3 regions of the Streptomyces sp. NPDC005878 genome follow, and region 3 is predicted to be linked to each of the others. Evidence: riboswitches for the same ligand, from Rfam matches in the RefSeq annotation. Region 3 holds a riboswitch; each other region holds the start of a gene.
What was found. Region 3 has a riboswitch for thiamine pyrophosphate ahead of thiC (phosphomethylpyrimidine synthase ThiC). Riboswitches for the same ligand answer to the same signal wherever they lie in the genome.

Region 1 (4,457 bases), on a different contig from region 3:
TCGAGGTTGGCGGCGTCGATGCCGCCGATCGCGAACCAGGGGCGCTCGGTGGCGAGCGAGGCCGTGTAGCGCACCAGGTCCAGGCCCGGGGCGTGGCGGCCGGGCTTGGTGGGGGTGGGCCAGCAGGGGCCCGTGCAGAAGTAGTCCACGCCCGGCTCGACGGCCGCCGCGAAGGCCTCCGCGTCGGCGTGTGTGGAGCGGCCGATCAGGACCTCGTCGCCCAGGATCGCCCGGGCGGCCGGGACCGGCAGGTCGCCCTGGCCCAGGTGCAGCACGTCCGCGCCGATGGCGTGCGCCACGTCGGCCCGGTCGTTGACCGAGAGCAGCTTGCCGTGCCGGCGGCAGGCGTCGGCGAAGACGGCGAGGTGCTCCAGCTCCTCGGCGGCCTCCATGCCCTTGTCCCGCAGCTGGACGATGTCCACGCCCGAGGAGAGCACCGCGTCCAGGAAGGCGGGCAGGTCGCCCTGGCGCCTGCGCGCGTCCGTGCAGAGGTACAGGCGGGCGTCGGCGAGCCGCTCACGGGCCGTGGGCATGAAGGTCCCCCGTGGGATGCGGTGGGCGCGGGCCGGGGGACCGGTCCGCGCCGCACCTGGTGGCGATCGGGTCAGACGGCGAGCGCCTGGGCGCGGCGCTTCACCTCCGTGCCGCGATTCTCGCTCAGGGCCTGCGCGGGGGTGCCGGGCAGGGTCGGGTCGGGGGTGAAGAGCCACTCCAGCATCTCCTGGTCGGAGTAGCCGTCGTCCCGCAGGAGGGTGAGGGTGCCGCTGAGGCCCTTCACGACCTTGTCGCCGTCGATGAAGGCGGCGGGCACCTGCAGCGTCCTGTTCTCACCGCGGCGCACGGCGATGAGCTGGCCCTCCTTGACCAGCTGCCGCACTCGCGTCACCTCAACGTCGAGCATCTCGGCGATGTCGGGGAGGTGGAGCCAGGCGGGGACGAGTGCATCGGTTTTCGCGTCAATCTCGGTCACGGGACAAGCGTGCCATCCCGGACTGACACTCGGTAGCCGGAGGTCAGCCGAGTGCCGCCTTGAGGGGGACGGACGGGTCGGCGGCGCGGACCGGATCCAGCCTCGCACCTGCCTCGATGAGCTTGCGGCCCTGCGCCAGATCGCGCGGTCGGCCGACGGCCAGGAGGGCGACGAGCACGTCCTCGCGCAGCCAGCAGACCGACCAGGCGGCGCCCGCCGGGTCCCCCCGCCACAGCAGCCGGTCGGCCCCGCCGTGGTGACCGGCGTACTGCACGAACCTGCCGAACTGCTCGGACCAGAAGTAGGGCACCGGGTCGTACGGGAGGACCGCCTCGCCGATGATGTCCGCGGCCACCGTGCGCGGCCCCTGGAGGGCGTTGTCCCAGTGGTGGATGAGCAGCCGCTCGCCGTACCGGCCCGAGGGGAAGGAAGCGCAGTCGCCGACCGCGTAGACGTCCGGCAGGGAGGTGCGCAGCCGGTCGTCGGCGGTGACCGCGCCCTCCGCCCCGCGCTCGATGCCGGTGCCCGCCAGCCAGTCGGTGGTGGGCCGGGCGCCGATGCCGACGACGACCGCGTCGGCGGGCAGCCTGCGGCCGTCAGCGAGGACGACGGCCCCGGGCTCGACGGCCGCCACGCGCGCGTGGGTGAGCAGTTCCGCGCCGCTCTCCGCGTACCAGGCGGCCATCGGCTCGGTGACCTCGGCAGGCAGCGCGCCCGCGAGCGGGCGGTCCGCGGCCTCGACGACGGTGACCGCGCAGCCCGCCTCGCGCGCGGCCGTGGCGAACTCGGCGCCGATCCAGCCCGCCCCGACGACCACGACGCGCCGCTGCGCGCCGAGCACCGCCCGCAGCCGTCCCGCGTCGTCGAGGGTGCGCAGCAGATGGACGTCCGGAAGGTCCTCGATGCCGGGCAGGGTGAGGGGTTCGGCGCCGGAGGCGATCACCAGCGCGTCGTACGGGACGGGCCCGGCCGCGGTGTCGACCTCGTGCTCACGCGCGCGTACGCCGGTGACCGGCTCGCCCAGGCGCAGCTCCACGCCGAGGCCCTCGAAGTCCACCTCGAAGGCCGAGCTCTCGGCCTTGCCGAGCAGCACCGCCTTGGAGAGCGGGGGCCGGTCGTAGGGCTGGTGGGGTTCGGCGCCGATGAGGGTGATCCGGCCGGGGAAGCCCTGTTCGCGCAGGGCCACCGCGGTCTGGACCCCGGCCATGCCCGCGCCGACGACCACCACGTGCCGCTGTTCCGCATGCGTCTGCTGTTCGCTCACCCGATCACCATAAACAGCTGACGAATCGTCAGACAGCCCGGCCCGGACGCTCCCTACTGCCGATGGGCCGCTGGGGTTAGTCTGGCCGACGTACCGTCCGCGCTCCGAGGCCCCGGCCCCGGGACGCGCGGCGGCACGACAACCATCTCGCGGGAGCCCGGACGCACCGGGCTGAGAGGGAGGCTGCGGCGGCCTCCGACCGTACGAACCTGATCCGGGTCATGCCGGCGAAGGGAGGGGCTGGACGCCCATGCATTCATCCCGAAAAGGGGCAGTTCCCCACGGGTCGGACGTGCTGGTGATCGGTGGCGGCATCATCGGCCTCGTCACGGCCTGGCGGGCCGCGCGGCAAGGTATGCGCACCGCGCTCGCCGACCCCGCGCCCGGCGGCGGCGCCGCCCAGGTCGCGGCCGGCATGCTCGCCGCCGTCACCGAGCTCCACTACGGCGAGGAGACCCTCCTCGGCCTCAACCTGGCCTCCGCCCGGCGCTACCCGGACTTCGTGGCCGAGCTGGAGGAGGCGAGCGGCCTCACCACCGGCTACCGCGCCTGCGGCACCCTCGCGGTCGCCCTGGACGCCGACGACCGCGCCCATCTGCGCGAGCTGCACGCGCTCCAGCAGCGCCTCGGGCTCGACTCCCAGTGGCTCACCGGGCGCGAGTGCCGCCGCCTGGAGCCGATGCTGGCGCCCGGGGTGCGCGGCGGTCTGCGGGTCGACGGCGACCACCAGATCGACCCGCGCCGCCTCGCCAGGGCCCTTCTGGCGGCCTGCGAGCGGGCCGGGGTGGAGTTCCACCACGGCCGGGCCGAACGGCTCTCGGTGGTCCGCGAGCGGGCCGCGGGGGCGGTCCTGGCCGACGGCACCGCGCTCGCCGCCGACCAGGTCGTCCTCGCGGGCGGCAGCCTCAGCGCCCGGCTCGCCGGGCTCCCGGACGAGGTGCGCCCTCCCGTACGCCCGGTCAAGGGCCAGGTGCTGCGGCTGACCGTGCCGCCCGCGTACGCCCCGTTCCTGTCCCGCACGGTCCGCGCGGTGGTCCGCGGCAGCCACGTCTACCTGGTGCCGCGCGCCGACGGCGAGCTCGTGGTCGGCGCCACCAGCGAGGAGCTGGGCTGGGACACCACCGTCACCGCCGGCGGCGTCTACGAACTGCTGCGCGACGCGCACGAGCTGGTGCCCGGCATCACCGAGCTCCCGCTCACCGAGACCCGCGCCGGGCTGCGCCCCGGCTCCCCCGACAACGCGCCGCTGCTCGGCCCGACCGCGCTGCCCGGTCTGCACCTGGCCACCGGCCACTACCGCAACGGGGTGCTGCTCACCCCCGTCACCGGCGACGCCCTGGCGCACGCGCTGGCCACCGGCGAACTGCCCGCCGAGGCGCGCCCCTTCACCCCCGGCCGTTTCACCTCCGCCCCGGCGGAGTCCGTACCGCAGGAGCTGACCGTATGACCGCCTCCTTGACGACCGTGTCCGTGAACGGCGAGGCGCGCGACCTCGCCGCCGGCACCACCCTCGACGTCCTCGTCTCCACGTTGACGCCCGCGCCCGCCGGGGTCGCCGCCGCCGTCAACGAGACGGTGGTGCCGCGCGGCCGGTGGGCCGCGACCACGCTCGGCGACGGTGACCGCGTCGAGGTCCTGACCGCCGTGCAGGGGGGCTGACCATGGCCGACGACCTGTTCTCCCTCGGCGGTACGACCTTCACCTCGCGGCTGATCATGGGCACCGGCGGGGCGCCGAGCCTGGACGTCCTGGAGCGCTCGCTCGCCGCCTCCGGCACGGAGCTGACGACCGTCGCGATGCGCCGCCTCGACCCGACCGTGCAGGGCTCGGTCCTGTCCGTCCTGGAGAAGCTCGGCATCTCCGTCCTGCCGAACACGGCCGGCTGCTTCACCGCCGGGGAGGCGGTCCTCACCGCCCGCCTCGCGCGCGAGGCGCTCGGCACGGACTGGGTGAAGCTGGAGGTGGTCGCCGACGAGCGCACCCTGCTGCCCGATCCGGTCGAGCTGCTCGACGCGGCGGAAGTGCTGGTCGACGACGGATTCACGGTGCTGCCGTACACCAGCGACGACCCGGTGCTGGCCCGGCGGCTGGAGGACGTGGGGTGCGCGGCGATCATGCCGCTGGGCTCCCCCATCGGCTCCGGGCTGGGCATCCGCAACCCGCACAACTTCGAGCTGATCGTGGACCGCGCCACCGTCCCGGTCATCCTGGACGCGGGCGCGG
Region 2 (4,457 bases), on a different contig from region 3:
GGCGGCGATCAGCAGCGCCCGCCGCACCAGCGGCAGGTCCACCTCGCGCCACACCCGCCACGGGGACGCGCCGAGCACGGCGGCGGCCTCGCGCAGCCGTCCGTCGACCGCGCGCAGCACGGGAAGCATGGTCCGTACGACGAACGGCACGCCGACCAGTGCCTGGGCCAGCGGTACCAGGATCCAGGAGGTGCGCAGGTCCAGCGGCGGCCGGTCCAGGGTGATCAGGAAGCCGAAGCCGACGGTGACGGCGGAGACGCCGAGCGGCAGCATCAGCAGGGCGTCGAAGCCGCGGACGAGGCGGCCGCCGCGCCGGGTGAGGGCCGCGGCGGCGAGCCCTCCGACGGCCACGGCGATGCCGGTGGCGGCCAGTGCGTACTGCACCGAGTTCCCCACGGCCTCCAGCGGCGGCACGAGGAAGGTGCCGCCCTCGCCGACGGTCCGGAGCGAGCGGAAGTAGCCGAAGCCGTAGCCGTCGGGGGTGTCGAGGGAGCGGGCGACGAGCACGCCGAGCGGCAGCAGGATCAGCAGGGCCACCACGGCGAGCACCGCCGCGAGCAGCGTCCACTGGGCCGCGCCGCGCGGGCGGCGGGCGGTGTGTGCGGGGTCGACGAGCTTCAGGGCGCTTTCGCGCCGCCGTACGGTCCAGGCGTGCACGGCGAGGACCGCGCCGACCGCGGCGAACTGGACGAGGGTGAGGACGGCGGCGGTCGGCAGGTCGAGGAGGTCGGCGGTCTGGCGGTAGATCTCCACTTCGAGGGTGGAGAAGGTGGGGCCGCCGAGGATCTGGACGACGCCGAAGGAGGTGAAGGTGAAGAGGAAGACCATCAGGGCGGCCGCGGCGACGGCGGGCCCGAGGGCGGGCAGGGTCACCGTGCGCCAGGCCGCGAGGCGGGAGGCTCCGAGGACCCGGGCGGCCTCCTCCTGGCGCGGGTCGAGCTGGGCCCACAGGCCGCCGACCGTCCGGACGACGACGGCGTAGTTGAAGAAGACGTGGGCGAGCAGGATCGCCCACACCGTGGTGTCCAGCCGTACGCCCCACAGCTCGTCCAGCAGCCCGCCGCGGCCGAGCAGGGCGAGGAAGGCGGTGCCGACGACGACGGTGGGCAGCACGAAGGGGACAGTGACCACGGCCCGCAGCAGCTGGCGGCCGGGGAAGTCCAGGCGGGCGAAGACGTAGGCGCCGGGCAGCGCGATCAGCAGGGTGAGGGCGGTGGAGGCGAGCGCCTGCCAGGTGGTGAACCACAGCACCTGCCCGATGTCGGGGTCGGTGATCACCTCGCCGATCCGGCCGAGCTGCCAGACGCCGTCGACGCGCAGCCCGCGGCCGACGATCGCGGCCACGGGCCAGGCGAAGAAGAGCCCGAAGAACGCGAGCGGCAGGGCCATCAGGCCGAGCCGCACCGCGTGCGCGCGCGCCTTCCCCACCCGGGGCGCGCGGCTTACTTCAGCACGAGCGAGGACCACGTCTTGACCCACTGCTCACGGTTCTTGGAGATCTTCTCCGGAGCGACGTCGTGCGTCTCGGTGACCTTGGCGCCGAACCGGGTGAACAGTTCGGGCAGCGCGGCGTCCTTCAGGACCGGGTTCACGAACATGGTGAGCGGCATGTCCTCCTGGAACTTCTTGGAGATCAGGAAGTCCAGGAACGCCTTGCCGCCGGCCTCGTTCCTGGCGCCCTTGAGGAGTCCGGCGAACTCGGTCTGGCGGAAGCAGGTGCCGGTGGCGACGCCGGTGGGGGCGTCGGTGGGCTGCGGCTTGGCGTAGAGGACCTCGACGGGCGGGCTGGAGGCGTAGGAGACGACCAACGGGCGGTCGCCCTTGGCCTTGTGGCCGCCGGCGGAGCCGGAGAAGTCCTGGTTGTAGGCCTGCTCCCAGCCGTCGACGACCTTGACGCCGTTGTCCTTGAGCTTCTTCCAGTAGTCCTGCCAGCCCTCGTCGCCGTACTGGGCGGCGCTGCCGAGCAGGAAGCCGAGGCCGGGCGAGGAGGTCGCCGCGTTCTCGGTGACCAGCAGGTCCTTGTACGCGGGCTTGATCAGGTCGGCGAAGGTGCTCGGCGGAGCCAGCTTCTTGTCCGCGAAGTACTTCTTGTCGTAGTTGACGCAGATGTCGCCGGTGTCGACCGGGGTGACGCGGTGCTTGTCCTTGTCGAGCTGGACGGCCGCGGGGACGGCGGCGAGGCCCTTCGCCTCGTACGGGGTGAAGACCTGGTGGTCGAGGGCGCGCGAGAGCAGGGTGTTGTCGACGCCGAAGAACACGTCGCCGCGCGGGGAGCCCTTGGTGAGGATCTCCTGGTTGAGGGCCGCGCCCGCGTCGCCGCTCTTGAGGACCTTGACCGTGTAGCCGGTCCTGGCGGTGAACTCCTTGAGCACCGCGTCGGAGGCGGCGAACGAGTCGTGGCTGACCAGGGTGACGGTCTTGGACTGGGTGGAGCCGCCGGTCTTGGTGCTGTCGTCGTCCTTGCCGCCGCACGCGGCGAGCGTGCTGACGCCGAGGGCGGCGGCGAGCGCGGCGGCCGCCATCTTCTTCGTACTGCGCATGGTGGTGATTCCTCCTGGAGTGACCAGGAAGAGACGCGGCCCCGCCCGCCGGGCGGCGGCGAGCGGGGCGCAACAGCTTGAGTGATGACCGAACTTCCTACCCAGAATGACCTGGGCGAGGTTCAGAGGGTCTGCGACCTGACGGTGTCGCACTCTCAGCGCTGTGGCGCTCCCCTGTCGGAATACAGATGTCGAGCTCTGCGGTTTTCGGGCTCAGACTACCTCTCGGAGGCGGCGAGCTGTCCGCACGCTCCGTCGATCTCCTGGCCACGGGTGTCCCGGACGGTGACGGGCACCCCGTGGGCCGCGATGGCCTCGACGAACGCCTTCTCGTCCTCGGGGCGCGAGGCGGTCCACTTCGAGCCCGGCGTCGGGTTCAGCGGGATCAGGTTGACGTGGACGCGCTTGCCCTTGAGGAGGCGGCCGAGCAGGTCACCGCGCCAGGCCTGGTCGTTGATGTCGCGGATCAGCGCGTACTCGATCGAGATGCGGCGGCCGGACTTCTCCGCGTACTCCCACGCCGCGTCCAGGACCTCGCGGACCTTCCAGCGGGTGTTGACGGGCACGAGCGTGTCGCGCAGCTCGTCGTCCGGCGCGTGCAGCGAGACGGCGAGACGGCACTTGAAGCCCTCGTCGGCGAAGCGGTGCATGGCGGGGACCAGGCCGACGGTGGAGACGGTGATGCCGCGCTGGGACAGGCCCAGGCCGTCGGGCTCGGGGTCGGTGAGGCGGCGGATGGCGCCGACGACCCGCTTGTAGTTGGCGAGCGGCTCGCCCATGCCCATGAAGACGATGTTCGACAGCCGGGCGGGGCCGCCGGGGACCTCGCCGTCGCGCAGCGCGCGCATGCCGTCGACGATCTGGTGCACGATCTCCGCGGTCGACAGGTTGCGGTCCAGGCCCGCCTGGCCGGTCGCGCAGAACGGGCAGTTCATGCCGCAGCCGGCCTGCGAGGAGATGCACATGGTCACCCGGTCGGGGTAGCGCATCAGGACCGACTCCACCAGCGTCCCGTCGCGCAGGCGCCACAGCGTCTTGCGGGTGGTGTCGTCGTCGCACGAGATGTGCCGCACGACCGACATCAGGTCCGGCAGCAGCTCCTCCTGGAGGCGGGTGCGCGCCGCCGCGGGGATGTCCGTCCACTGGGCCGGGTCGTGCGCGTACCGCGCGAAGTAGTGCTGCGAGAGCTGCTTGGCGCGGAACGGCTTCTCGCCGATCGCGGCGACAGCCTCTTTCCGCTCGGCGGGCGAGAGGTCGGCGAGGTGCCGCGGCGGCTTCTTGGCTCCGCGGGGGGCGACGAAAGTGAGTTCTCCGGGCTTCGGCATGGTCCCTCAAGTGTCTCAGACATACGGAAAGGGGCCCGCCGTCCTGTGGACAACGAGCCCCGACCGATGAACACGCAGGTCAGAGCCTTCCCTGCGGACTTTTCAGCTGCCGACGAAGGCGACGAGCAGCAGCCACACCACCGGCGCCGTGGGCAGCAGCGAGTCCAGCCGGTCCATGATGCCGCCGTGGCCCGGCAGCAGCGTGCCCATGTCCTTGATGCCGAGGTCCCGCTTGATCATCGACTCGCCGAGGTCGCCGAGCGTGGCGCTCGCCGCGACCGCGAGACCGAGCAGCAGGCCCTGCCACCACTGGCCGTCGTCGATGAGGAACTGCACGCACACCGCGCCCGCCGCCATCGCGAACGTCACCGCGCCCACCAGACCCTCACGGGTCTTTCCGGGACTGATGCGCGGCGCCAGCTTCGTCTTGCCGAACCGCCAGCCGATCGCGTACGCGCCGGTGTCGCTGACCACGGTCAGCAGCAGGAAGACGAACACCCGCCACGGCCCGTCGTCGGCGGCCAGCATCATCGCGACGAACGTGGCCAGGAACGGCACGTAGAACGCGGCGAAGACCCCGGCGGTGACATCC
Region 3 (4,457 bases):
TGCCCGCCGCCGCGAACTCCGCGGACTTCTCCGCCATTCCGGCCTCGATGTCCCCCGCCGCCAGATCGCCGCCGTGCTCGCGCCGGATGTCCTGCGAGATCTTCATCGAGCAGAACTTCGGCCCGCACATCGAGCAGAAGTGCGCGGTCTTCGCCGGCTCGGCGGGCAGCGTCTCGTCGTGGAACTCCCGCGCCGTGTCCGGGTCGAGAGCCAGGTTGAACTGGTCTTCCCAGCGGAACTCGAAGCGGGCGTCGGAGAGCGCGTCGTCCCAGTCCTGCGCGCCCGGGTGCCCCTTGGCGAGGTCGGCCGCGTGGGCCGCGATCTTGTAGGTGATGACGCCCGTCTTCACGTCGTCGCGGTTGGGCAGGCCCAGGTGCTCCTTGGGCGTGACGTAGCAGAGCATCGCGGTGCCCCACCAGGCGATCATCGCGGCACCGATGCCCGAGGTGATGTGGTCGTACGCGGGGGCGACGTCCGTGGTCAGCGGGCCCAGCGTGTAGAACGGCGCCTCTTCGCAGATCTCCTGCTGGAGGTCGATGTTCTCCTTGATCTTGTGCATCGGGACGTGGCCCGGGCCCTCGATCATCGTCTGGACGTTGTGGCGCTTGGCGATCGTGTTGAGCTCACCGAGGGTGCGCAGCTCGGCGAACTGCGCCTCGTCGTTGGCGTCCGCGATGGAGCCCGGACGCAGACCGTCGCCCAGGGAGTACGTGACGTCGTACGCCGCGAGGATCTCGCAGAGCTCCTCGAAGTTCTCGTACAGGAACGACTCCTTGTGGTGCGCCAGGCACCACGCCGCCATGATCGAGCCGCCGCGCGAGACGATGCCGGTCTTGCGGCGGGCGGTGAGGGGGACGTACCGCAGGAGCACACCGGCGTGGACCGTCATGTAGTCGACGCCCTGCTCGGCCTGCTCGATGACCGTGTCCTTGTAGATCTCCCAGGTCAGCTCCTCGGCGCGGCCGTCGACCTTCTCCAGCGCCTGATAGAGCGGCACCGTGCCGATGGGAACGGGGGAGTTGCGCAGCACCCACTCACGGGTGGTGTGGATGTTGCGGCCGGTGGAGAGGTCCATGACGGTGTCGGCGCCCCAGCGGGTGGCCCAGGTCATCTTGTCCACCTCCTCCTCGATGGAGGAGGTCACGGCGGAGTTGCCGATGTTGGCGTTGACCTTCACCAGGAATCGCTTGCCGATGATCATCGGCTCGATCTCGGGGTGGTTGACGTTGGCGGGGAGCACCGCCCGCCCGGCCGCGATCTCCTCGCGGACGACCTCGGGGGAGACGTTCTCGCGGATCGCGACGTACTCCATCTCCGGGGTGATCTCGCCCCTGCGGGCGTAGGCGAGCTGGGTGACGGCCTGACCGCCGCGGCCCCGGCGCGGCTGGCGCGGGCGGCCGGGGAACACCGCGTCGAGGTTCTTCAGGCCGCCGCGCGGGGAGGTGTGCTTGAGGCCGTCGTCCTCGGGGCGGACGGGCCGGCCCGCGTACTCCTCGGTGTCGCCGCGCGCGATGATCCAGTTCTCGCGGAGCGGGGCGAGGCCGCGGCGGACGTCCGTCTCGATGTTCGGGTCGGTGTACGGCCCGGACGTGTCATACAGCGTGACGTCCTTGCCGTTGGTGAGGTGCACCTGGCGCACCGGCACGCGGAGGTCGGGGCGCGAGCCCTCGACGTAACCCTTGTGCCAGCCGATGGACTTCCCAGCCTCGTTCTGGTTCGAGGCAGGCGTGCGTGCGTCCTGAATGGTCATGAGACCTACTCCCTACGCCGGCATTACCCGGTAACAGGTTCGGCGGTCGGCGCAGCCGCTTCCGTACGGTTCGTACGGCTTTCAGCGCCCTCTCAGCCCGGTGCTCCGAGCTCCCGCGTGTGCAAAGGTGCCACCACGCTAGCGTCATCCCCAGCGCGCTGAACAGAGGGGCCCCGCCGTTGTTGCGATGATCGGGCGGTGACGTCAGCAGAGCAGCACCCCGAAGGCTCCCACGGCCACCCGCCCGGTCAGGGCCATGGGCACACGCACAGCCACGGTCCCGCGACGCCCGTCTCCCAGCATCTGCGCAAGGTGATCGCCGCCGTGCTGATCCCGTTCTCGATCGCGGTGCTCGTGGGCCTGGCGGTGCTGTGGCCCGGTGGTACCCCCGCCCATCAGCGCACCGGAGTCGGCTTCGACCGCCAGACACAACAGGCCAAGGTCGTCGCCCTCCAGAAGCTCGACTGCCGGTCGGTCAACGCGGGTCAGGCCCCGCCGCCCGGCGACGCCTCGCCCTCCGGTGGCCGACGCGCCCGGCAGGGCCAGTGCGCCAAGGCGACCATCGAGGTCACCAGCGGCAAGGAGAAGGGCCGTACCTTCACCGAGATCGTGCAGCCGGACGCCCCGCGCCAACTCCACAAGGGGCAGGGCGTGATCGTCGCGTACGCCCCCGACGCCCCGCACGACCTCCAGTACTCGGTGACCGATGTGAACCGGCGGTTCCCGATGGCGCTGCTGGCGGGCATCTTCGCGCTCGTCGTGGTGGCCGTCGGCCGGCTGCGCGGGGTGATGGCGCTCGTCGCGCTGATCGTCTCGTTCGCCGTGCTGACGCTGTTCATCCTCCCGGCGATCCTCCAGGGCTCCAATCCGCTGCTGGTCGCGGTGGTCGGGTCGAGCGCGATCATGCTGATCGCGCTGTACATGTGCCACGGCCTCTCGGCGCGTACCTCGGTCGCCGTGCTCGGCACGCTGGTCTCGCTCGTCCTGATCGGGCTGCTGGGGTCGCTCTTCATCGGCTGGGCCTCGCTGACGGGCAACACCGACGACAACACCGGCCTGATCCACGGGCTCTATCCGGACATCGACATGTCGGGTCTGCTGCTGGCCGGCGTGATCATCGGCTCGCTCGGGGTGCTCGACGATGTCACGGTCACCCAGACGTCGGCGGTGTGGGAGCTGCACGAGGCCAACCCGGGCATGGGCCCGCGCGGGCTGTACAGGGCCGCCATCCGGATCGGGCGCGACCACATCGCGTCGGTGGTCAACACCCTGGTCCTGGCGTACGCGGGTGCGGCGCTGCCGCTGCTGCTGCTGTTCTCGATCGCGCAGAGCAGCGTGGGGACGGTGGCCAACAGTGAACTGGTCGCGGAGGAGATCGTCCGGACGCTGGTGGGCTCGATCGGTCTGGTGGCGTCGGTTCCGGTGACGACCGCCCTCGCGGCGCTGGTGGTCTCCGCCGACCGTCCGGCCGCGGCCACCCGGGGAGCGGGGCGGGGCGGCCGGGGCCGACGGCGAAAGAAGTAGGCCCGGGCGTCAAATGCGGGGAGCTCAGCCCGCGTTCTGCTCCTCGGCCAGGATCCGTCCCAGCGCCTCGTCCAGATGCCCGTCGAAGTCGCCGAGTGCGCGCTCCTGTCCGAGCGGGACGAGTTTGTCGGTGCGGTCGAGGAAGGCCACCAGCGGACCGGCCCCGGCCCGGAAGCTCGCCTGTTCGCCGCCCACCTGGAGGCGGATGTGGACATCGCGGAGCTCCTCGGCCCTCGCGGGCGCGATGTGCACATCGCCGTCACCGGTGGGGCTGTTGATGCCGTCCAGCAGGAGTTCCCGCCCGAACGTCCACGTCACGGGTTCGTCGCCGGGGAGGTGGAAGGTCATACGGACCGCGTACGGATCGTCGGCGCGGTAGGTGAGTTCCACCGGGATCCTGAAGGAGAGCTCCTCGGAGACGAGGAAGCTCATCATGACCTCTGCCAGGACCTCACGCATCGTCTACCCCGCTGTAGCTGAAATGGCCAGTAATGACCGTCCTGGCCCTCGTGACGCCATCGTGCTGGAAGCACTACGAGATCACAAGGAGTGAGTTTTCAGATACTGATAGAGAACGCGAGGGAACTGAGCAGGCGACCCACTTCGCCGCGGAGCTGCTCGATGGCTGGAATGAGTCGTTCTTGCTGGTGAAGCGGTAGGGAGATGGCCATCGTGGCGGCCAGGGACCCCGCCGTGATGGGGATCGCGGCACAGACTGTGCCGAGGGCATACTCCTGTCTTTCGACCACCGGTTGCCTACGCTCCGTAGCCGCGAGGCGGTCCAGCAGGGCGCGTCGGTCCCGTACGGAGTAGGGCGTGATCGAGCGGACGGGGTGTCGGTCCAGGTGGTCCTCGCGGGCCTTCTCGTCCAGCTGGCCGAGCAGGCACTGGCCGATGGCGTGCGCGTGTCCCGTCTCGCGGAAGTCGGCCCACTCCTCCACGGCCGGGGCCGACGGCGTGTCGGCCACTCCGGCGATCTCGATCTCCCCCTCGCGGTAGACCGCGAAGTAGACCGGGACCCCGATGGCATCCCGCCACTCCGCCAGAGACCGGCTGATCTTGGTGCGACGATTCTGCTGGGCTCCGCCGCTCGCCAGCCGCTCGGCCGCCTCACCGAAGACGAACACACCGTTCTCCCGGCGCAGATAGCCCTCGTGGGTGAGGGTGCGCAGCAGGTGGTAGG

Region 1: it holds a riboswitch for thiamine pyrophosphate, as region 3 does, so the genes downstream of both, thiO (glycine oxidase ThiO) here and thiC (phosphomethylpyrimidine synthase ThiC) in region 3, are expected to answer to the same signal.
Region 2: it holds a riboswitch for thiamine pyrophosphate, as region 3 does, so the genes downstream of both, ABZ404_RS37385 (thiamine ABC transporter substrate-binding protein) here and thiC (phosphomethylpyrimidine synthase ThiC) in region 3, are expected to answer to the same signal.

Annotation. Positions count from the first base shown of each region.
Region 1 covers NZ_JBEXWK010000007.1:6,010-10,466, reverse strand. Annotated here, with positions in the region: gene thiE (thiamine phosphate synthase) at 1-533, opposite strand, end outside; gene ABZ404_RS13715 (Rv2175c family DNA-binding protein) at 605-970, opposite strand; gene ABZ404_RS13710 (FAD-dependent oxidoreductase) at 1,014-2,177, opposite strand; TPP riboswitch at 2,374-2,487, shown strand; gene thiO (glycine oxidase ThiO) at 2,485-3,681, shown strand; gene thiS (sulfur carrier protein ThiS) at 3,678-3,893, shown strand; gene ABZ404_RS13695 (thiazole synthase) at 3,896-4,457, shown strand, end outside.
Region 2 covers NZ_JBEXWK010000044.1:22,139-26,595, reverse strand. Annotated here, with positions in the region: gene ABZ404_RS37390 (iron ABC transporter permease) at 1-1,389, opposite strand, end outside; gene ABZ404_RS37385 (thiamine ABC transporter substrate-binding protein) at 1,443-2,540, opposite strand; TPP riboswitch at 2,617-2,726, opposite strand; gene rlmN (23S rRNA (adenine(2503)-C(2))-methyltransferase RlmN) at 2,759-3,865, opposite strand; gene ABZ404_RS37375 (phosphatidate cytidylyltransferase) at 3,968-4,457, opposite strand, start outside.
Region 3 covers NZ_JBEXWK010000010.1:168,137-172,593, forward strand. Annotated here, with positions in the region: gene thiC (phosphomethylpyrimidine synthase ThiC) at 1-1,750, opposite strand, end outside; TPP riboswitch at 1,743-1,877, opposite strand; gene ABZ404_RS18020 (YibE/F family protein) at 1,949-3,274, shown strand; gene ABZ404_RS18025 (SsgA family sporulation/cell division regulator) at 3,299-3,733, opposite strand; gene ABZ404_RS18030 (helix-turn-helix domain-containing protein) at 3,832-4,457, opposite strand, start outside.